Regions from separate parts of the Schinkia azotoformans genome, predicted to be linked through region 4. Evidence: riboswitches for the same ligand, from Rfam matches in the RefSeq annotation. Region 4 holds a riboswitch; each other region holds the start of a gene.

Region 1 (3,835 bases), on a different contig from region 4:
AATCAAATGCATTGGCACATGACCTGGACCTTCAACCATCACTTGAACATCATGCTTCCATGCTATTTTTGTGAGTTCCCCTAATGTCTCTAACTCAGCAAATTGGGCCTCATCATTTGCATCGGCAATTGATCCAGGACGTAGACCATCACCTAATGAAAAGGCAACATCATACGTTTTCATAATTTCACAGATTTCTTCAAAATGGGTATATAAGAAGTTTTCTTGGTGATGGTATAAGCACCACTGGGCCATAATGGAACCACCGCGGGAAACAATACCTGTTACACGGTTCGCAGTTAGCGGGATGTAACGTAAAAGCACGCCTGCATGAATAGTAAAATAATCGACACCCTGTTCTGCTTGCTCAATTAATGTATCGCGATAAATTTCCCAAGTAAGATCTTCTGCAATTCCATTCACTTTTTCTAAAGCCTGATAAATCGGTACAGTACCAACAGGTACAGCAGAATTGCGAATAATCCATTCTCTTGTCGTATGAATATTTTTACCTGTTGAAAGGTCCATAATAGTGTCTGCTCCCCATCGTGTTGCCCATGTCATTTTTTCAACCTCTTCTTCAATGGAGGACGTTACAGCTGAGTTTCCCATATTCGCATTAATTTTCACATGAAAATTTCGCCCGATGATCATCGGCTCTATTTCCGGATGGTTTATATTAGACGGTATAATGGCCCGACCTTTTGCCACCTCATCACGAATAAATTCTGGTTTCATATTTTCTCTGATTGCGATAAATTCCATTTCTAGTGTGATTATTCCTTTTCTGGCATAATGAAGCTGTGTAACACTTTTTCCTTTTTTCGCACGCAGCGGTTTACGTTTTAATCCTGGGAATACGGCCTGATTAGCCCTCGGATCATTTTTAACTTGAAAACCGTTATCTTCAGGCTTTATTTTTCGTCCTTCGTATTCCTCCACATCGCCCCGTTCTTGAATCCATGGACTCCTTAGCACTGGAAGGCCTTTAGATAAATCAACAGTATAATCAGGGTCAGTATAAGGACCACTTGTATCATACACTCTTACCGGTGAATTTTCTTGTTTACCAAATGTGCCGGTTGTCGAGCTTAATTCGATTTCACGCATAGGCACTTTAAGATCCGGCCTTGATCCAGTCACATAAACCTTTTTACTTCCTGGAAAGCTTGACATAATGGAAATACTTTTTTCATTTAATGAGGATGTTGACATGGTTTAAATCTCTCCCTTTTTATCAAATGCGCCTTGGCGTATTTGTGCCCGGATTTTTTCGAGCTTGCTCGAAAAACTACCTCTGAAAATCCGTGGCATCCGCCGGAGGCTTTAACTTTATTCAGATAGAATTTGAACCCCCACTGAATTTAGTACTAGTTTGCATTCATCTCAGCATCTGTGTTAGTGAGGGATTCTACTGAATAAAGTTAATAAATGGCGGACGAGATCTAGAGCAAAACAGGTAGATGGTTAACACCAAAGGAGAAAACACAGAAAAAGCCGGATCCAATCAATGAAAGGATGGACCCGGCTTTATATGTATTAAAGGCATATAAAAAGAAGAAGTTAACTTCCCTACGCTGGTATGATCCAGATCAGGTCCAAAGGGTCAAGAAACTTCAACGCGGTTTCTTTCTCAGCCCAAGCTCATTGGACTCCCCTAGTTATTGCTATTAAATTTGAATTTAGTATACATGAATTTTCAAAAAAGGGAAAGGGATTTTTCAGAATTTTTTTATTTTGAAAAAATGAACACTGTTTTATTCTGTCCATCCCACTCAACTTCAGCTCCAAGTGATTCACTTACAAAACGAAGCGGTACCATTGTGTTGCCGTGAATTAACCTAGGTGCTACTGGAAGTGTTATAGATTTTCCGTTAATCGTTGCTTTATTGTTATTTAAAACAAGCGACATAGACGTGCTTCCTTTACTAGCAGTTATGGTTTGATTTTCCGGATGCCACTTAACTTCAGCACCAAGCTTTTCAAAAATTACTCTCATCGGAACGAGTGTTGCCCCGTTCATAACAGTTGGTGGTTGTTTAAAAGCTTGCCATTCCCCATCAATCAGGACATTTATTTTTCCTAAATCAGGGATTAATGAATCGAACTCGATTTCTTCCCCAAAATATTCTTTGCGCAATTTCGCTATTGTTTCTAATGATTGCTCGCGCTGCTTTAAAATCCCGTTCACTGTTTCATATTTTTGATTGAGGATGGCATCTTTTGAATCCCCTGCGATTTGTTGAATACTTTGTGTAGATTGACTTTTAACAGTTTGAATGGCTTGTCCTTCTTTTTGAAGCAATTCCTTCCATTGTTTGCCGGCTGCATCCTGGCTAATTTTTCCTCTATTATACTGGTTCATAATACTTAGTGTATAGTTAATATTACTGCCATTCTTAAGCCTCGCCATCGGGCTGTTAAGATAATTTTCATTTACCGCATTTTTATAATGCATCATTGGGCTATTTAAATAATTTTCATTAACTGCGTTTTTATATTTCATCATCGGGCTGTTTAAATAGTTCTCATTTGTTGCATTTTTAAATTTCATCATTAAACTATTTAAATAGTTAGGATTGATACTGTTTGCATATTTCTGCATTGGGCTATTCAGGTAATTGGAATTTATTTTATTCTGATAATCTCTTAGCTTACTTGAATAGGAGGAATTCCCATCATATTGTGCTTGAATGCTTTCAAAATCCTTTTTTAATAATCCATCAAGATATTGAAGATCGGAATCGGTTTGGTTTGAAAACTTATCAAAAGAATTAAATTCGTCCTTTTGATAATCCTCATATTCTTTTAAGCTTGATTGTTGGAAAACCCTATATTCATTAAATATTTTCCCTTCATAAGAACTATACTCGTCGCTGATCTGTTTAATAAAATTTTGGTTTGCAGCAAACACTCCACTTGTTGTACATAATAAAATGACAGATGCGATAAGCCCACAAGTAAAAATCTTTGAAACTCTTATCATATCTACATCTCCTTATATTTTTTTATCCAGTCTATTTCCATTTTATCCTTTTTGCCAATATTTTGTAATAAGTAAAAAGAAATATTAAAAAAGCCCCAAAAAGTCGAAATCTCCACTTTTTAAGAGGCTAAACAAAAAGAATTTATTCAAATTTGAAACTTTCAATAATTTTAGGGATATCTTTCACCATTTCTTCATATCGTTTCAATTCATTATCTTCAAGTACTTGATCGAGTGGGGTATAGTATAGGTAAACGTCCCCGTTCTTTCGAGTAATTTCCTTCGCAGATCCTGTTGGACCCTCTGCTTGTGCCTTCTCCCACTCCTCTTCAGAAATAGTATTAATCCAGAAAAGAGATTGCTTGTAATCAGGATTTTGAGATGGAAAAATAAATTCTGTCATTCTTCCCGACTCGACGATATGAACATCGTTCCATGTAGATGGTAATTCTAACATCCAAGCATCTGTTTGATTAACATAGGTTCTAATTTCTTGGCTTGTTCCATTTTGTTCTTTATTCTCATCAGCGGATATTTGTTCGTTTTGATTTGTTTCAGGAGCTTTTGCCTCAGTAGTAGCATTCTCTTGTGCTGTACTACACCCAAATAAACCAAGACTCACAATCCCAAATATTGCAATACTTTTCCAATTGAACATAATTAATTTCTCCTTCATCATGAAATATTTTCCATTAATAAGACGAAGGAAAATCAGTTACGTTACAATATAAAACAAAAAAATTATAAAAAAAGAACAGCAACTCTGCTGTTCTTTTGTTCGCTTGGCAACGTCCTACTCTCACAGGGGGACAGCCCCCAACTACCATCGGCGCTGAAGAGCTTAACTTC
Region 2 (6,019 bases), on a different contig from region 4:
GAACGACATCATCCTGATCGATAAAAGTAATATCCACTGGTAGATGATTTAACATCAATTCCAACTGTTTCAAAGATAAAATGCCGGTTTCTAGTTTTATGAATCCTTCAGACATGGCTTTTTCGCTGATTGCTTTTCTTTCCGGCTTCCACTCTGCTGCAGGCTCTGTTAAGCAAAATCCGACCTCATCACTTTCATGGGCAATTTTCACCCATTCATCTTCTGTAAAATTCATTAAAGCCATTGGGAAAAGAATGTTTTCTTCCCTATATATCATATCGCTAACTTCTCTAATGCAATAATTGACAATATCAATGACAGCTTGCTTATCGCCATTATAATTCATTAATTTTTGTCTGGCATCTTTAATTGCGTCACGAATAAAGTCATCGATTCTCCACATATTTGTACTTGGTCCCATAATCCCATATGTCTCTAAATAGGGAAAAATTAAATTTTCTTTCCGGCTGTAATGCTTATCAATATCAAGTAATAAATTGCAATCTTCTAACAGCTTATATACATTTTCCTCAGAATCTTCTTTTGCAAATTCGATAAGATGAACATGGAGCCTTGTCTCTAATAGCTTCGCAATCTCCCTATTTTCTAGTTTAAATGTATGAACAGGGTGCCCAGGCTCATCTTCCGGGTTAGTCGGGAGCTCTATTTCTTCAACTGATCCTTTTAATATTTCTGTATGCAATGTGTAAATACGCTTAACCTCTTCTAATGTCATTTCTCCATTTTCGTTGAAGTCATGTTGAAGTTTTGACATCTCTTCAATTGAGACCTTGCCGATTTCTTTATCAAAACGTGCTTTAACTTCATCGATATTTTTTCCACTTTGAAGGTCTTTAAAAATTTGCTTTAATTTCTCTAAACGTTCACTACTATATTCAGTCGTATGTTGTTCACGGTTATTTATCATTTCACTCATTATTATGTCTCCTTTGTTTAGGCCTTTTACCTATTATTACAGTGAGAACATTTCTCATAATAGTAATGTAACATTTATGAACGTTTCTGTTTGTGATAGAAATCACTTAAATAAAAAAGAAAAGACCGTAATCTTTTCTTTTTTTAAGTCATAGCCATATTAAAATTGTTGCGTTCCAACCTTTGGGCGATCCGACTAATTAGTATTTTATATAGGTATATAGGAAATTCCTATAAGTGAATATATGAAAAACCGCATTACCTTTTGGTAGTGCGGTGCATTGGATTTACAATACAATTCTTTTAAGTAGTTTTTGTTTTAAAGTTTCCTAATTTAAATAAAAGATGATCAAGGGCAAATAGCTTACTGCCATTAATAGCAATTAAAAGAGCGATGATTAGGTAAGCTATATCTAACTCATACCCTCCTAAGAAACCGGCGGATAGTTTCACCTTGAAAATTGCCCCAATCATTATAATTCCAAATAGGATAGAAACGATTCTACTGCCTAGGCCAAATACTAAAGCAATTCCTCCGAAAAGTTCAATGTAGGCTACAGCATAAGCTAAAAATTCCGGCAGACCCAAACTTGCAAAATGGTCAGCTGTATTCGCTAGACCTTTTTTAAACTTAGCTAATCCATGAATGTAGAAGCTGGTTCCTAGGAAAACTCGTAAAAGTAAAATACTAATCTCACTTTTATTCACTTCTTAAAGCACCCCCAATTAATCAAGAACTATTTGTCCTTAATTCATTGTATGCTTGTTTCTTACCCAAATTGCCATACACTATGGCTAAGATTTCCATATTGATAGCTGGAGTGAATTAATTTTGCCTTTTTCTCATTATCGGCCGCCCCCATCGCATAAAAGATAGGAACAAAGTGTTCGTTTCCATAAGGCGGTACAGCTAACTCGGCATTAGGAGCTATTGCATCATATTTAAATAGTGAATCCAGATCCCACTTGTTAATATGGTCACCAATCCAATCATCAAATTCAACGGCCCACCCGTCAGCATCTCCACTTTGTTTGCTCCAATTTAGTGCTCTTAGGTTATGGACGGTTCCACCACTTCCAATAATTAAAACATCTTTTTCCCTTAATTTAAATAAAGACGTTCCAATTTTATATTGTTCTTCTGGTGAAAGGTTCGGATTAACCGACATTGAAATGACAGGAACATCGGCATTTGGATATAGCAATCTTAGGACAACCCATGCCCCATGGTCTAGTCCTCTGGTTTCATCAACCCTAAAGGAAATCCCATGCTCCTTAAATAAATCGACGATATCAATTGTTAAATCCTTGTATCCTTTTGCAGGATAAACGATATTATACATTTCATCAGGAAAACCGTAAAAATCATAAATCATTTTAAATTCGTCAACATTACTAACCGTTTGGACTGGCGACACCCAATGAGCCGAAAACAATACGATGGCTTTTGGCTTTGGTAAAGTTTTCCCTAATGCAGTTAAATATTGTGTATATAAATTATCTTCAATTGCAAGTGTTGGTGATCCGTGTGCGATAAACAATGATGGCATCATGTGAATTCCCCCTAGAATTTATTAAAATGAATTATTGTACTTTATATTATTTTGCCTTTTATTATATTTTATAGTAGAGAATTAGTTTATGGGATGCAAATAAAAAACACAGAGTTCCGGTTATAAGAACCAAGCTCTGTGTTTTTTCATCCTTATTTCTGAAAAAAATTATTCTGTTGAAACGTTTTGAATGCGGAGTTTTTAAGGACAATACTAAGAATAATAAGTCCTAATATTCCACCAGCAATTGAACTTGCTAAAAAGGCCGGAATAAAACCAAATAAGGCAACCTCTTTCCCCAAAACAAGTGTGGCAATAGGATAGCAAACAATTGCTCCTAAAATTCCAGTTCCAACAATTTCACCCATAAAAGCGAACATTAACTTCTTTGATTTTTGATACAAATAAGCAGCTAAAAAGGCGCCAATCATGCTTCCTGGAAAAGCAAATAAGGACCCTGTCCCCATCATATTTCTTATTAGGGAAACTGAGAATGCTTGCATTACCGCGTATCCCGGGCCTAATAACACGGCTGACAATACATTTATAAAATGCTGCATTGGAAAAACCTTGGCAAAGCCAAGTGGAATGAAGAATAAGTGACTTGTCAAAGTTCCTACAGCAACAAGCATCGCTGTCATTGTCATTTTCATTGTTTTTGCCATAGACACTCCTCCTTTGTTTTTGTTACCTTATAATCTTTCAAATTGGCTGTTTTGTTCAATTTGCGTCGGGCTTATAAGTGCTAGTTGATTAATAAATTCTATTTGAAAGCTACCTGGCCCAACCTCGGCTGTTTTGGCGGCGGCAATTTCTGCCGCAATTCCATATGTAGTAAGTGCAGCTACTGCTGCTTGGAGCGAGACACCTCCCACAGACGCAAATGCACCTATAACTGCAGATAACAAACAGCCAGTTCCAGTCACCTTTGTTAATAATGGATGACCATTACGAACTAAGAATGTAGTTGCCCCATCTGTAATGGTATCTTCTTTTCCAGTAACAATTACAGTTGCCTGAAGTTTTTGTGCTGCAAACCTAGCTAAATCAATAATATTCCCACCGCTTTTACCTGTTTCAACACCTCTGATCTCCCATGCTTGCCCTATTAGATTAGCAATCTCTGCTGCATTCCCTCTTATGAAGTTAACTTTAACCTCACGGAGTAGTTGTTGTGCCGACTCCGTTCTGAATTGAGTAGCACCAACTCCAACAGGATCCACCACAACCGGGATTCCCTTTTCATTGGCCGCTTTACCGGAATTGATCATTGCTTTTAGATGCTCTCTGTTTAACGTTCCCATATTTAATACAAGAGCATTGGCCGCTTTAGTCATTTCCGCAACTTCTTCCGGAGCAGATGCCATGACTGGTTTGGCACCGAGCGCTAATAAACCATTTGCTGTAAAATTAGCTACCACTATATTTGTGATGTTATGTATAAGAGGCTTATTTTCTCTGATTTTGTTTATTAATTTGCTTGATATCTCTTTGTTCATTTTTATTCTCCGTTATTTATTATCTGTTATCGCTTAAAGTTATAGTTTTTTCGAATTAAAGATCAAATAGGAACTTTGATTCCCAGTTTGACTTTCAAGTTCAGCTTTCGGGAATCAAACTAGCCTATGATAACCGATCAATATAAAAAGCCAGATCCTCAAAACAGAACCTGGCTTCAATAACAATAAGAAAAGTATGTAAACCATCTACTTTCCTACGCCGGTATAATCCGGATCAGGTCCAAAGGGTTGAAAACGAAAATTTTTCTCTCAGCCCAGCATCCGGGCACCCCTAGTAGTTTTCCAATATTTCATATTAATCATATAACTTCAATAGCAAATTGTAAAGTAACTTCAATCATTAATTAAAGAAAATAGCCCTGAATTCCACACACAAGAATCCGGGCTGTTTTTGTAAAATAAAAATCACACCATAATCTTACAAATATCATTCGTAAATTCAACTGGGTCGTTAATTGGCAGACCTTCGATTAAAAGTGCTTGATTATACAATAGATTTGTGTATAATGCTACTTTCTCTTTATCACTGGCGAAGGCATCTTGTAACGACTTAAAGACGTCGTGGTTTACGTTGATTTCTAATACCTTGTCAGCCTTTACATTCTCGTTACCTGGCATCATGCTTAATATTTTTTCCATTTCGATCGTTACTTCACCATCTGTGGATAGGCAAACCGGATGTGATTTTAGACGCTTTGAGATTCGAACATCCTTAACTTTACCAGCTAAAATTTCCTTCATATAGCTAAAAAGCTCTTTGTTTTCTATCTGTTCTGCAGCTTTATCTTCCTGATTTTCCTCAGCTTCAATCCCTAAATCTCCGCTTGAAACAGATTTAAATTCTTTTTCTTTATACGTCATCAGCATCTTAATCGCAAACTCATCGATTTCATCGGTGAAATAGAGAATTTCATAGCCTTTTTCCGCCACCAGTTCTGTTTGTGGCATTTTATCAATTCTTTCAACAGAATCACCGGAAGCGTAGTAAATATATTTTTGGTCCTCAGGCATTCTTGATACATATTCATCTAATGTAACAAGCTTCTTCTCTTTTGAAGAGTAGAATAGCAATAAATCTTGTAATACATCTTTATGTGTTCCAAAATCGCTATAAACTCCATATTTTAATTGTCTGCCAAAGGAATCGAAGAAGTTCTCATATTTCTCACGATCATTTTTCAATAAACTTTGCAGTTCGCTCTTAATTTTTTTATTAATATTTTTCGCAATGATCTTTAATTGGCGGTCATGCTGAAGCATTTCTCGTGAAATATTAAGTGATAAGTCTTCTGAGTCTACCAAACCTTTGACAAAGCCAAAATAATCTGGAAGCAAGTCAGCGCACTTTTCCATGATTAAGACGCCATTTGAATACAACTCGAGCCCCTTCTCAAATTCTTTTGAATAATAATCAAATGGAGCTTTTTCCGGTATAAATAATATTGCATTATATCTTACAGCACCATCGACACTTGTATGGATATGCTTGATTGGTTTGTCGAATCCATAACGCTTCTCAGCATAAAAATTCTCATAATCTTCCCCGGTCAACTCATTTTTGTTTTTTCTCCAAATTGGAACCATACTATTGATCACTTGTTCTTCTGTGTAGTCCTCGAATTCGTTGTCGCTTCCTTCTTTTGGGCGGCTCGATGTGATATCCATTTTAATAGGATAACGAATAAAATCAGAGTATTTTTTGATGATGGATTTTAGTCTATACTCATCCAAATACTCATCATACTTTTCATCTTCCGTGTTTTCTTTAATTTTTAAAATAATCTCGGTACCTACTGAATCCTTTTCTACAGGCTCAATCGTATAGCCATCGGCACCTTCAGATTCCCACTTATAGGCTTCCTCACTGCCTAATGCTTTAGTGATGACAGTGACTACATCAGCGACCATAAATGCTGCATAAAAACCAACGCCAAACTGACCGATAATATCATAGCCATCTTTCGCTTCGTTTTCAGTTTTAAAAGCTAAGGACCCGCTCTTTGCAATGGT
Region 3 (6,019 bases), on a different contig from region 4:
TTCACCAACGTTAACCATTGGCTCGATTGTGATGACCATACCTTCTTTAAGTCTTGTGCCTTTTCCAGGTTGACCATAATGAAGAATCATCGGTTCCTCGTGGATCGTTGGGCCAATGCCATGTCCTGTAAATTCACGAACAACCGAGAAGCCTTCCCCTTCAACATACTTTTGAATGGCATGACCAATGTCTCCAACCCGATTTCCAACAACTGCTTGTTCGATTCCAAGGTAAAGGGCTTTTTTCGTTACATCAAGCAATTTTGTTGTTTCTTCAGTTGCCTCGCCCACTTGATATGTCCAAGCCGAATCCGCAAGTGCTCCATTTAAATTTACAACCATATCAATGGTTACAATATCACCATTTTTTAATGGTTCATTTCTCGGAAAGCCATGGCAAATTTCATCATTAACTGATGCGCAGGTTGCAAATTGGTAGCCTTGATACCCTTTTTGTTCAGGTGTAGCACCGTGCTTTGCAAGAAAATCTTCAACAAAACTATCTATTTCACTCGTTGTAATTCCCGGTTTAATCATGTTTGCAATTTCAAGGTGGACTTTCGCTAATAATTTTCCAGCCTCATGCATTAATTCAATTTCTCTTTGTGATTTTAAAGTAATCATTGTATGCCTCTTTTCAATATTATTTCTAATATTACTATTTTAATCTAAAAATCCTTTGTAATCCATATATCCATATTATGCAAATTACAAAGGTGCTCTATTATTATTTTGTGACTACTTCCCCAGTCCACTCATTCATGCCCCCGGTCATATTATAAATTTGCTTCATTCCATTTTGCACTAAGATTTCACTAGCTTGAGCGGAACGATTTCCGGAACGGCAGACAATTAAGTATTGCTCATCTTCGGAAAATTCATTTAGACGTGACTCCATTTCCTGTAGCGGAATTAAATTCGCATCAGGAATATGGCCCTCTTCATATTCTTGCGGAGTTCGCACGTCAATAACTGTGATCCCTTGTTCAATCAGCTTTTCCGCCTCATTTACATCAACATTAGTATACGCGCCTTCTTCAACGCTTTCTGCATTTCGTGGAGGCTGTGATGATGTTTCTGTTTGAGTATTTCCTGCTCCGGAACAACCGGCTGTTGTGATGGCTGCTGCCAGAACGAATATAGTTAGTAATTTCTTCATAAAAAGTCTCCTTTTGTTTTGCTGTACAACTTTAATTTTACACGATAATAGTAATACGAATATAAGTATTTTTCACTATCACTGTTGTTTCTCGGTGAATTATGTTAACATTTGACGTGATACTCATGAGGGAGTGATTGCTCTTGAGCCTTAATCTTGATGATGTAAAAAAGGCATTTTTAGACTGTGAATTTCCTTTTTATAAAAGTTTGGAAGTAGAAGAAAATAAGGCTGTGTGTACTTTATACAGTATAAAGTCCGATTTTTATTCTACCATTATGATGGAACTTTCCAGCTACGAAAAGCTCATTCACCAAATATCAATCGAACTAATTAAATTTAGATCAAATGAAATGCTAATAAATCAGACTGCTCAGACGCAAGCAGAATCAATCGCAATTCATCTTGATTAATTTAAAATTTACAAACGATGTCACTACTGTTATAGTGAAAATGTAAGGGGAGCTAAGGGAACTTGGCTGAGAGGATACTAGTCCGTATCGACCCGTTTAACCTGATCTGGGTAATGCCAGCGTAGGAATGAACATTTACTTTGAATGTTTTCATACTTTTTACGCTTTTAGCTGGCTACCCTGTGGGTAGCTTTTTTTATTTTATTTTATTTTTTTGGGGAGGATTTTTACTTATGAAGAGGAGTAAAACGTTATTTTTAGTCGAAGTTGCCTTATTTTCAGCATTGGCTTATGTTTTTGATTTATTAGCAAATATGGTTTCATTAAGAATTTGGCCACAAGGTGGTTCTATCTCCATTGCCATGGTTCCCGTTTTCCTAATTGCTTTCAGATGGGGGATTAAAGGTGGCATGCTTTCGGGTCTCTTACTTGGTGGGCTTCAGGTTTTAACCGGGCAAGCGTATATTGTACACCCTATCCAAGGTCTATTAGATTACTTCATTGCTTTTATCGTTATTGGACTCGCTGGTGTGTTCATGAAACAAATACAGCATGCTATTAATGAGCACTCAAAAAGTAAAGTTACTACCTATGTTATTGCCGGAACACTATTAGGAAGCGTTTTGCGGTATGCAGCCCATGTTATCGGCGGGATTGTCTTCTTCGGTGAATACGCACCATCAGGAACTCCTGTAGCCCTATACTCACTTTTATATAATGGCACTTATATGCTTCCAGCCTTTATTTTAAGTGCCATTTTTGTGTCATTGCTTATTAACACTGCTCCGAAGTATTTCGATGTTACAAATGCAAAGTTCAATTATTAATTATGCTTGCTTGGTAATGGCCGTCCCCTTGGGGATGGCTGTTTTGTTTTGGTGCCCCCTCCCTCCCATTATGGTAAAATATTCTACATAGAGAAAATAAATTTGAGGGAGGGTTTATTTATGTTAGAAGATTCAAGCTTTGCGATACGTCCTGATTCTACAAAGAACCTGACGAAGATTAAGTATTTCGATATTGGGTCGCTCCTCACTTTGCAGCAAAACGAATCAATATTCACTTTTCACTGTCAACACGGATTTGTTAGTTTACTTTTTTATAGCGATGATATTGTAAGAATAATCATGGACCCTTCTTCAGAGCCTTCCTTAAAGAGCAGTGTTGCTTTGGTTAAACAGCCAGATCCTGTAAAAGTCCAACTAGAAGAGCTTGATGAAAAGATCATCATAGCGTCGCCTAAACTTACTGTCGAACTTCAAAAATCACCGCTACGTGTTTGCGTCAAAGATAAAAATGAAAATATCCTTGTTACCGAATCCAATTTGGGAATGGGGTGTACAAGTACGAATGCTGTATTTTGTTTTAAAGATATGGATGCGGATGACCATTTTTACGGTTTTGGTGAAAAAACGGGTTTTCTTGATAAGCGGGGAGAAAAAATGACGATGTGGAATTCAGATGTCTATGCCCCGCACAATCCTGAAACTGATGCGTTATATCAATCAATTCCCTACTTCATGACTATAAGAGACGGGAAAGCCCACGGGATTTTCTTTGATAATACATTTAAAACAACATTTGACTTCAAATCAAACAATGATGCTTATTCATTTTTAGCCGAGGATGGGCAGCTTGATTATTACATTTTGGCAGGTCCATCGCCTAAAGATGTGATCGAGCAATATACCGATTTAACAGGGCGGATGCCTCTTCCTCCTAAATGGGCACTAGGCTACCATCAGTCCAAATATAGCTATAAATCGGAGCAAGAAGTTAGAGAGCTTGCTAGTAAATTTGCCGAAAAGCAAATCCCAATTGACGCGATTTATTTAGATATTCATTATATGGACGGCTATCGAGTTTTTACGTTCGATCGTGCTGCCTTTCCAGATCCAAAACAACTCATACATGATTTAAAACAAGAAGGTATCCATGTTGTACCAATCGTTGACCCAGGTGTCAAAAAAGATCCAAATTACTATATTTATAAAGAAGGTGTCCTCGAAAACCATTTCTGCAAGTACCTGGAAGGCGATCTTTACCTCGATGAAGTTTGGCCGGGAATAAGTGCCTTTCCTGATTTCACAAATACTGAAACGCAAAAATGGTGGGGGGAAAAGCATTCCTTTTACACCGATTTAGGAATTGAAGGAATTTGGAATGATATGAATGAACCTGCTGTTTTTAACAAAACAAAAACGATGGATCTTGATGTGATTCACAATAATGATGGTGACTTAAAAACTCATCATGAACTTCACAATGTATATGGTTTATTAATGGGAAAGGCCACATATGAGGGCTTAGAGCAGCAGCTAAATGGCAAGCGGCCCTTCCTGCTCACCCGTGCAGGCTTTGCCGGCATCCAACGATATGCAGCTGTTTGGACAGGTGACAATCGGAGCTTTTGGGAGCATCTAGAAATGTCGTTGCCAATGTTGATGAATCTTGGCGTATCAGGGATCCCATTTTGCGGACCTGATGTTGGCGGCTTTGCCCATGACTCGAACGGGCAATTATTAACGAGATGGATGCAGGTTGGCACTTTTACACCTTTTTTCCGAAATCATAATGCTCTCGATACAGTAAGGCAGGAGCCATGGTCATTTGGTGAAAAATATGAAAAAATTATAAAAAAATATATCCATCTTCGTTATCAGTGGCTTCCTCATCTTTACACTTTATTCATGGAAGCAAGCCAATCCGGTATACCTGTGATGCGTCCGTTATTTTTAGAATATCCAAATGACTCAAAGACAACCAATCTCTCAGATCAATTTTTAATCGGGGAGAATGCCCTCATTGCCCCTATTATGAAGCCTGACACATATCACCGCGTCGTTTATTTACCGGAAGGGGATTGGGTCAATTACTGGACAGATAAAGTTATTCAAGGTGGAACCTATATCCTTGTTGAAGCTGACCTGGAAATACTGCCGATTTTTATAAAAAAAGGATCAATGATAGCTCATGGAGCGATCAAGTACTCAACAATGGCACCGGAAACCAATATGGAAATTCATCTCTACCCTAATGAAAACGAAGACATCACTTACACGTTATATGATGACGATGGGGAAACATTTGCAAATGAAAAAGGTGAATATTTTCTTAAAAAAATAACATGTCAACAAACGGGGTCCGATATTCAGCTATCAATTAAAAATGAGCATTCTTCATATAAACCTAACTGGAACGAGTGGACACTTGTAATTCATCTTTTAAAAGAACCGCCAAAAGTATTTGTTAATAATGAAGAGATCACAAATGATCGGCTCGCATTTAATAAGGAAAAACATACATTTTCAATAAAATTTTATGAATAGTTTGTGAACTGGCCCCTTTTTAGGGCCTTTTTTCATTGTCTTTGTGATGTGCGTCACACCTCACCACCATTCTTAGGCTTACAATGAAAAAAAATTTGCCATATGGAGGGTTTTAGATGCTTAATACTTCTACCCTAAAAAGAAAGATTAAAAGAAAACCAATACAGTGGACACGGCATTCTGTTCAAATAGGATTCTCCCTTTTCCTTTTATTTGTGGGCTGGCAATTCTATCAATTTTATGCCCATTTTGAATCACTAGGTGCAACTCCATATGTTGAAAAGCCACCGGCTGTTGAAGGATTTTTGCCGATTGGTTCATTAGTAGCCTTAAAGGTTTGGATCACAACGGGTGAGTTCGATTTTATCCACCCGGCCGGATTAATTCTTTTCACTTTTTTGATTTTATCTGGTTTCCTTTTTCGAAAAGCGTTCTGCGGCTGGCTGTGCCCTGTCGGAACAGTAAGTGAGTTTCTTGGAATATTCGGTAGAAAAATAATGAAAAAGAAAATTAACCCACCCAAGTGGTTAAGATGGATCTTATATTCGATCAAATACTTACTGTTAGTTGTATTTTTAAAAGTAATCATTGTTGACATGTCTATTCCGGCTTCTAAGGATTTTTTATACTCTCCTTATAACAAAGTAGCTGATGTTAAAATGATGCTTTTTTTCCTAGATCTCAGCGCTGTCGCCATTAAAGTATTGCTCGTTCTTGCACTGCTAGGAATTTTCATCCAAAACTTTTGGTGCCGTTATTTATGCCCTTATGGTGCGCTTATTGGCCTAGGTTCGCTATTCCGAATTACAAAGATTAAAAGAAATGAATCTACTTGTATTGACTGCAACCAATGTACGAGAGTTTGCCCACAAGGAATTAGTGTTGCCAAGTTAAAAGCGGTCACAACACCGGAATGTACATCTTGTTTATCGTGTATTGAAGCCTGTCCTGTTAAAGATACCCTAAGTATGACGGTAGCGGGCAAAAAGGTAAACAAATGGGCTGTACCAACATCATTTCTAGTATTATTTACTATAGTCATTATTGTTGCAAAAGCTACGGGATATTGGGATTCAACCATTACATATGAAGAATTTCAGGAATTAATCCCTATCGTA
Region 4 (6,019 bases):
TTCCTCTTTATTCAATGCAACCACTCCCATTTTGTAATACTCATATTTTACGCTCTAAAAATTTTTTGGACAAATTCTTTAGTAATGGATAGCTTTTCTTGTCATAAATGGCGTATTTTTTTTACAAACTATATTATAAGGAGGTGTCATCTATGGCAAACCGCAATTCATTAGTAGTACCAGGCGTACAACAAATGTTGGATCAATATAAAGAAGAAATTGCCCAAGAATTCGGAGTAAAGCTTTCTGCTGATTCGGTTTCTCGTGCTAACGGATCCGTTGGCGGAGAAATTACAAAACGTTTAGTTAAGCAGGCACAAGCTGAATTATCCGGTAATCAATATTAACTTTTGACAACTCTATAATATGGCTAAAGGACCATTACATTTTCCGTAATGGTCCTTATGATCAGATTAAGAGAACAACATGCCAACCCCAGCTGCCATGAATAACCCGGCTACAATGGCGGCAGCCATAATTAATACCTCTACAAATGTCAATTTTTCCTTTTTCAAATTCATCTCCTCCTATTGAAATAGTGAAATAAAATATAAAAAGGGGCCTGTACTTTGACAGACCCCTCCCCTAAATTGCAGACAAAAAGGAGCCTTGTCGAACCAACGGCATAATACACCCTTGGTGACAGACTCCTCCTAATCACGCAAAATATTAATTTAGCTAAATTATAACATAGCTGCAATATGTAATCAATATAGAACTACCTAGATACGAATAACAAAAAAATGTAAAATAATTATAATTTTTTGTTGATTTTATTAGTTATTCATATTATACTTATATAAACAGTTGATAGTAGCAAATTCTCACTATCAGCCCCCTGTCCCCACCCCCTTAGGAGCTTATCTACCCCGATAAGCTCCTATTTTTATTTAATAGGTAGATTATTTCGATGTTAAAAAGTGAATGATCGAAAAAGACAGTTAGCGATAATCGCCAACTGCCTAATAATGAATTATTTTCAATGTCAATAAGCTGGTTGAAATACCGACAACAAAAATTGTTATTAATGATAGCAATAGTGTTTCCGGTGATATTAAGAAGCCGCCAATAATTACAACAAGTGCATCGATGAGCAATATGATTACCCCTACATTCATCCTGAACATATCTGAAAGAAACTGCGCCAACAAGTCAGTACCGCCCGTACTCGTCTCAAATTTAAGCATCGTACCAATTCCAATACCAACAAGCAGACCACCTAGAATAGAGCTTATTAATGGGGATTGAAGAATTTCCGATAATTGAACATGCCTTAACGGTGAAAGGACATCTATAAAAAATGAGGAAACTAAAAACCCATGAATACTATTATAAAAATAAGATCGATAACGAAACCAAGCTAATATAAAAATCGGAATACTGCAAAAAATAATCGTAAGTCCCGTTTCAAATCCCCACAAATAATTTACAATTAATCCAATACCAATCATTCCTCCATCCAATAATTCATTTGGAAAAAGGAATAAATTAACTCCGATGGCAACAGATATACTCCCAGCGATAATTGCACTTGCTTTTTTAACAAAAGACATTCTGCATCTCCTTCATGTAACGGACATGCTACATGTATATGCCTTTTGATTCGGAAATAGGTGTAAAAAAGACTGTCTTCCAATGCCTAGTGACATAAGTAAGACAGCCAATTCCATTATAATTTTTTTATTTCATTTCTTCTAGTAGATCCTTCACAGCTTCCCTTGGATTCTCACTATTGCTAATAGCTGAAATAACTGCAACTCCATCCGCCCCCGCCTCGATGACCGGTTTGATTAACCCTTTTTGAATGCCGCCAATTCCTACGATTGGAACAGTAAGGTTATTTTCTCTTAATTCAACGATAACTTCAGGTCCCTTCACTTCACGAATATCCTTTTTTGTGGTCGTTTCGTACATCGGTCCAACTCCCAAATAATTTGCCCCTTGTGCTAGTGCTTGATTAGCCTCATTCAGGTTATGGACGGAAATACCGAGTAGTTTGTCACCAATCATTTTTCTCACTTTTAGCGGGTCTTCATCTTCTTGACCAATGTGAATGCCATCTGCATCAATTTCAAGTGCCAATTCAAGATCATCATTGACGATAAAAGGAATTCCATTTTGTTTACAAATAGCCTGTAATTTTTTTGCCAACTTTATTTTTTCAGAGCCCTTTTTGGCATGGGTCCCCTTTTCTCTGAATTGAAAAAAAGTAATACCTCCTTCAATCGCTTCCTGTAGTACAATTTCAGGATCCTTCAAACAATTATTGCTCCCCATCACAAAATAAAGCTGAAGCTTTTTTCTTAGCTCTTCTTCGGAATATCTCATTTACATAATGCTCCCCTTTTATTATAGGCCCAATGATTCGTTGGACCGTGGCCTGTGCCGATTCGCAAATCATCTTCAATGGCAGCTTGAATAAAGTGTTTAGCAACTGATATCGAATCCACGATGTTTTTCCCTTTCGCTAATTCAGCCGTAATCGCTGCAGAAAACGTACATCCCGTTCCATGAGTATTCTTTGTAGCAATTCTCTTGCTTTCAAATTGGAAAAAGCGGTTTCCATCATATAAGAGATCAATCATTTGATCGGTTTCTTCGTGTCCGCCTTTAATCATTACATTTTTTGCACCTAGATTATAAATAAGTTTGGCAGCTTCTTTTCGTTCACTAAGATTTGTAATTTTAATGCCAGATATCACCTCTGCTTCAGGGATATTAGGAGTTATAACTGTTGCTATTGGCAATAAATAATCTTTTAGGGCTTCGATTGCTTCCGCTTGTAATAATGGTGATCCTCCTTTTGCAATCATCACCGGGTCTATTACAAGATTAGACCATTGATATTGCGTGATTTTTTCCGCGACAACCTTAATAATTTCACTGTTAAAAAGCATGCCTGTCTTTACTGCATCTGGTGTTAAGTCTGTACCGATTGAATCAATTTGCTTTGCAATACCTTCAACACTTAGCGGATATACCCCTTGTACACCAGTTGTATTTTGTGCTGTAATTGCCGTAATAGCCGTCATTCCATATACACCAAGTTCTTGAAACGTTTTTACATCTGCCTGGATTCCCGCTCCCCCACCGGAATCTGAGCCAGCAATAGTAAGTGCCTTGAAAACTTTCATTAGATACTCACTCCATTTCTTTTTATACAACACAAAAAGCCAACCAAAATAGGTTGGCCTTCTGTTTTAAAACAGAATTAGTCGCATTCCCTACGTTGGTACTAACCAAATCAGGTTCAAGGGTTAGACAATCGTCCTCTCAGCCATACGGCACCCCTAGCTAATCTTTCAGTATTTATATGAATCTTAATTTAGTATATCAATACTTTTTATCTTTGTTAAGTTACTAATTACACAAAAGTTTCATAATTAAGAAAACATTAACCAAGGCTTATAAATTATAATTAATTTAAACTTTTCATACAGGAGATTAATGAATGAAAACATTTACACTTACTTTTAATGATTTTACTTGCTATAGGTACCTCCGCAATGGGATCAGCGATTTTATTAAAGACATGGTCGCGGATGATTCTACTCTTGTTGAGGTCGTCCTAAATGAAGCGGTTAATAATGCTATTAAGCATGGAAGAAATAAAAAAGTGCTGGTACGGGTTAAAATTCAAAAAAATGGATTCCTAGTTATTAGGGTAAAAGATAGAGGCAAAGGCTTTGCAGTAGATGAAACTATTCAAAAGGTAAATGAAACTAATATGATGAAAGATATAAATTATACAACTTTAAAAGAATCAGGCAGAGGCTTATTTATTATGCAGCAGGTAATGGATAAAGTCATTTATAATAAGAAGGGAAATGATGTGTTGCTGGTGAAAAATATACAACGCAGAAAACAAATTCAATAGGTGATAAAAATGCGGATTCAGGATTTGAGTTTGAAAGTAAAGCTTGGTTCAATTTTTACAATTGCCTTACTTTTAAACTTTTTTGGATTTTATGTAATGATTAATTTTCTGGATGAACATAAACATGATAGTCATCTAATTAATCTAGCGGGTTCCCAAAGAATGTTAACGATACAAATGGTTAACGAGGCTTACCATGTGGCAGAAAGCAATCCCATCTATTACACTCAACTTCGTGTAACAGCCAAAAAGTTTGAGAAAAATCAAGAGGATCTTATTTTCGGTAATAATAGCTCCGGTATCCATGGAATAAAGGCGCCAAATATTACAGCCCACCTTGTAGAGGTATTACATGAATGGCAGCCTTTTTCACAGAAATTGGACAGGCTTATTAAGTCAGATGATCCATCTGAAAAGAGACAAATAGCGGCTGAAATACAACAAGATAGCTTCTTGTTACTAAGAAAAGTTAATAATGTAACGAATCAAATTGAGCAAAATTCAGAGCACAAGGTAGAAATTATTAAAAATATCCAGATTTCAATTATGCTTGTAAATGTATTCATTTTCCTTTTCGCCACATGGGCAAGCATCCATCATATTATTCATCCAATTACGGATGTCATTCAGCTAATGAAAAGAGTTGCAGACGGAGATATCAATGTTAAAAAGCTAACCATTGAACGCAGTGATGAAGTTGGGCATCTTGCCCAATCATTCAATCAGATGGTTTCCAACTTGAAGCATCTCGTTTTAACCGGTAAAGTCCAGGTCGATTTTCTGCCACCTGAGCTGAACAACGAAAACTTTGAAATCAAAAGTATATATAAACCATCTGAATATGTTAGCGGCGATTTTTATCATTATATTTGGGATAAGGAAAGAAATACATTGTATGGGTACTTAATCGATATTATGGGACATGGTTTGGATACAGCTCTTCACACTTCGCATATTCACGTTTTATTTGAACAAGCTGCCCATAAACATGATTTATCACTAGCAGAAAAAGTTAAGTGGGTCAATCATGAATCTATTAAATTTTTAACAAATGAGACGTTTGCAACAGGTATCTGCTTTGAATTTAACTTTCTAACATCTTCATTAAAGTATGTTTCTTGTGGGATTAATCACTTTATTGCAATGACAAAGGAGCAAAAAGGAATGATTACTGTCGAAGGGGCTTTTTTAGGAATAATGGGAGCAATGCCCTTCGAAGAATATGAAATGCCGTTTAAGTCAGGTGATTATTTCAACTTCTTAACGGATGGCTTACTCGACCACTTACATGTAGATCAATATAAATTTCCAAGCAGCTTTCAAGCTTCATATGAAATGCTAGTAGCCTTAAGTAATAGTACTATTATCACAGATGATGCATCTGGACTATGTATAAATATTAAATAACATGATAATATATTCCTATTAAAATCGATGGAGTGATTGAATGAAAATGAGTCTGAAAGTTAAATTATTAGGCAGCTTCGTTGTGCTAATAACCTTGCCGATTATTGCTTTAGCCGTTTTATCGTACAATATGACAGCCGATTCAATGCAAGAAACGATTGAAAAGGAATTAGTTGAAACAACTAGATTAACAGCAGAATCAATTAATCAAACCGTACAATCCACCACATCACTCATACAGCTGCAAAGTAAAACTGAACTTATACGTAAAATGACGAGGGAAAGTGATTCGGAGAATAAAAACATTGTACTAAACATGCTTCAAAATTTTGTAAGTGATAATAAAGATTTAATCGAAATGATCCTAATTACGGATGAAAACGGCATCGCTTATATGAACAGTTCCAGCACCAATGAGGTGACAGACTTATCAGATAGACAATATGTGAAGGATGCACTAAATGGGAAATATTCTATTAGTGATGTTATAACTTCAAAAGTTACGAAAGAACCTGTTATAGCGATTGCCTTCCCATTGTTAACAGATAATCAGAAGGTTAACGGCCTTCTAATTGGTACGGTCAAATTCGATAAAATTACTGAAAAAGCCGAACAAATCAAAATTGGTAAATCTGGATATGCCTATATGGTAGATAAAGATGGACTTTTAGTTTCCCACCCGGTAAAAGACAAGGTTTTAAAAGAAAATGTACTGAACACAGGTTCTACTGAACT

What was found. Region 4 has a riboswitch for thiamine pyrophosphate ahead of thiD (bifunctional hydroxymethylpyrimidine kinase/phosphomethylpyrimidine kinase). Riboswitches for the same ligand answer to the same signal wherever they lie in the genome.
Region 1: another riboswitch for thiamine pyrophosphate. It lies ahead of thiC (phosphomethylpyrimidine synthase ThiC); the one in region 4 lies ahead of thiD (bifunctional hydroxymethylpyrimidine kinase/phosphomethylpyrimidine kinase).
Region 2: another riboswitch for thiamine pyrophosphate. It lies ahead of thiM (hydroxyethylthiazole kinase); the one in region 4 lies ahead of thiD (bifunctional hydroxymethylpyrimidine kinase/phosphomethylpyrimidine kinase).
Region 3: another riboswitch for thiamine pyrophosphate. It lies ahead of thiT (energy-coupled thiamine transporter ThiT); the one in region 4 lies ahead of thiD (bifunctional hydroxymethylpyrimidine kinase/phosphomethylpyrimidine kinase).

Annotation. Positions count from the first base shown of each region.
Region 1 covers NZ_JARSMD010000058.1:240-4,074, forward strand. Annotated here, with positions in the region: partial or broken gene thiC (phosphomethylpyrimidine synthase ThiC) at 1-1,215, opposite strand, end outside; TPP riboswitch at 1,553-1,669, opposite strand; gene P9E47_RS22680 (copper amine oxidase N-terminal domain-containing protein) at 1,733-2,986, opposite strand; gene P9E47_RS22685 (hypothetical protein) at 3,129-3,644, opposite strand; rRNA gene rrf (5S ribosomal RNA) at 3,767-3,835, opposite strand, start outside.
Region 2 covers NZ_JARSMD010000021.1:53,237-59,255, forward strand. Annotated here, with positions in the region: gene P9E47_RS13110 (DUF438 domain-containing protein) at 1-937, opposite strand, end outside; gene P9E47_RS13115 (DoxX family protein) at 1,240-1,644, opposite strand; gene P9E47_RS13120 (dioxygenase family protein) at 1,707-2,489, opposite strand; gene thiW (energy coupling factor transporter S component ThiW) at 2,642-3,154, opposite strand; gene thiM (hydroxyethylthiazole kinase) at 3,182-3,988, opposite strand; TPP riboswitch at 4,184-4,292, opposite strand; gene htpG (molecular chaperone HtpG) at 4,415-6,019, opposite strand, start outside.
Region 3 covers NZ_JARSMD010000029.1:55,593-61,611, reverse strand. Annotated here, with positions in the region: gene map (type I methionyl aminopeptidase) at 1-624, opposite strand, end outside; gene P9E47_RS18435 (rhodanese-like domain-containing protein) at 728-1,159, opposite strand; gene P9E47_RS18430 (hypothetical protein) at 1,303-1,572, shown strand; TPP riboswitch at 1,608-1,717, shown strand; gene thiT (energy-coupled thiamine transporter ThiT) at 1,806-2,399, shown strand; gene P9E47_RS18420 (glycoside hydrolase family 31 protein) at 2,520-4,901, shown strand; gene P9E47_RS18415 (4Fe-4S binding protein) at 5,018-6,019, shown strand, end outside.
Region 4 covers NZ_JARSMD010000019.1:125,698-131,716, reverse strand. Annotated here, with positions in the region: gene P9E47_RS11490 (hypothetical protein) at 1-24, opposite strand, end outside; gene P9E47_RS11485 (alpha/beta-type small acid-soluble spore protein) at 153-347, shown strand; gene P9E47_RS11480 (YitT family protein) at 963-1,553, opposite strand; gene thiE (thiamine phosphate synthase) at 1,681-2,328, opposite strand; gene thiD (bifunctional hydroxymethylpyrimidine kinase/phosphomethylpyrimidine kinase) at 2,325-3,134, opposite strand; TPP riboswitch at 3,204-3,302, opposite strand; gene P9E47_RS11465 (ATP-binding protein) at 3,452-3,877, shown strand; gene P9E47_RS11460 (SpoIIE family protein phosphatase) at 3,887-5,284, shown strand; gene P9E47_RS11455 (methyl-accepting chemotaxis protein) at 5,325-6,019, shown strand, end outside.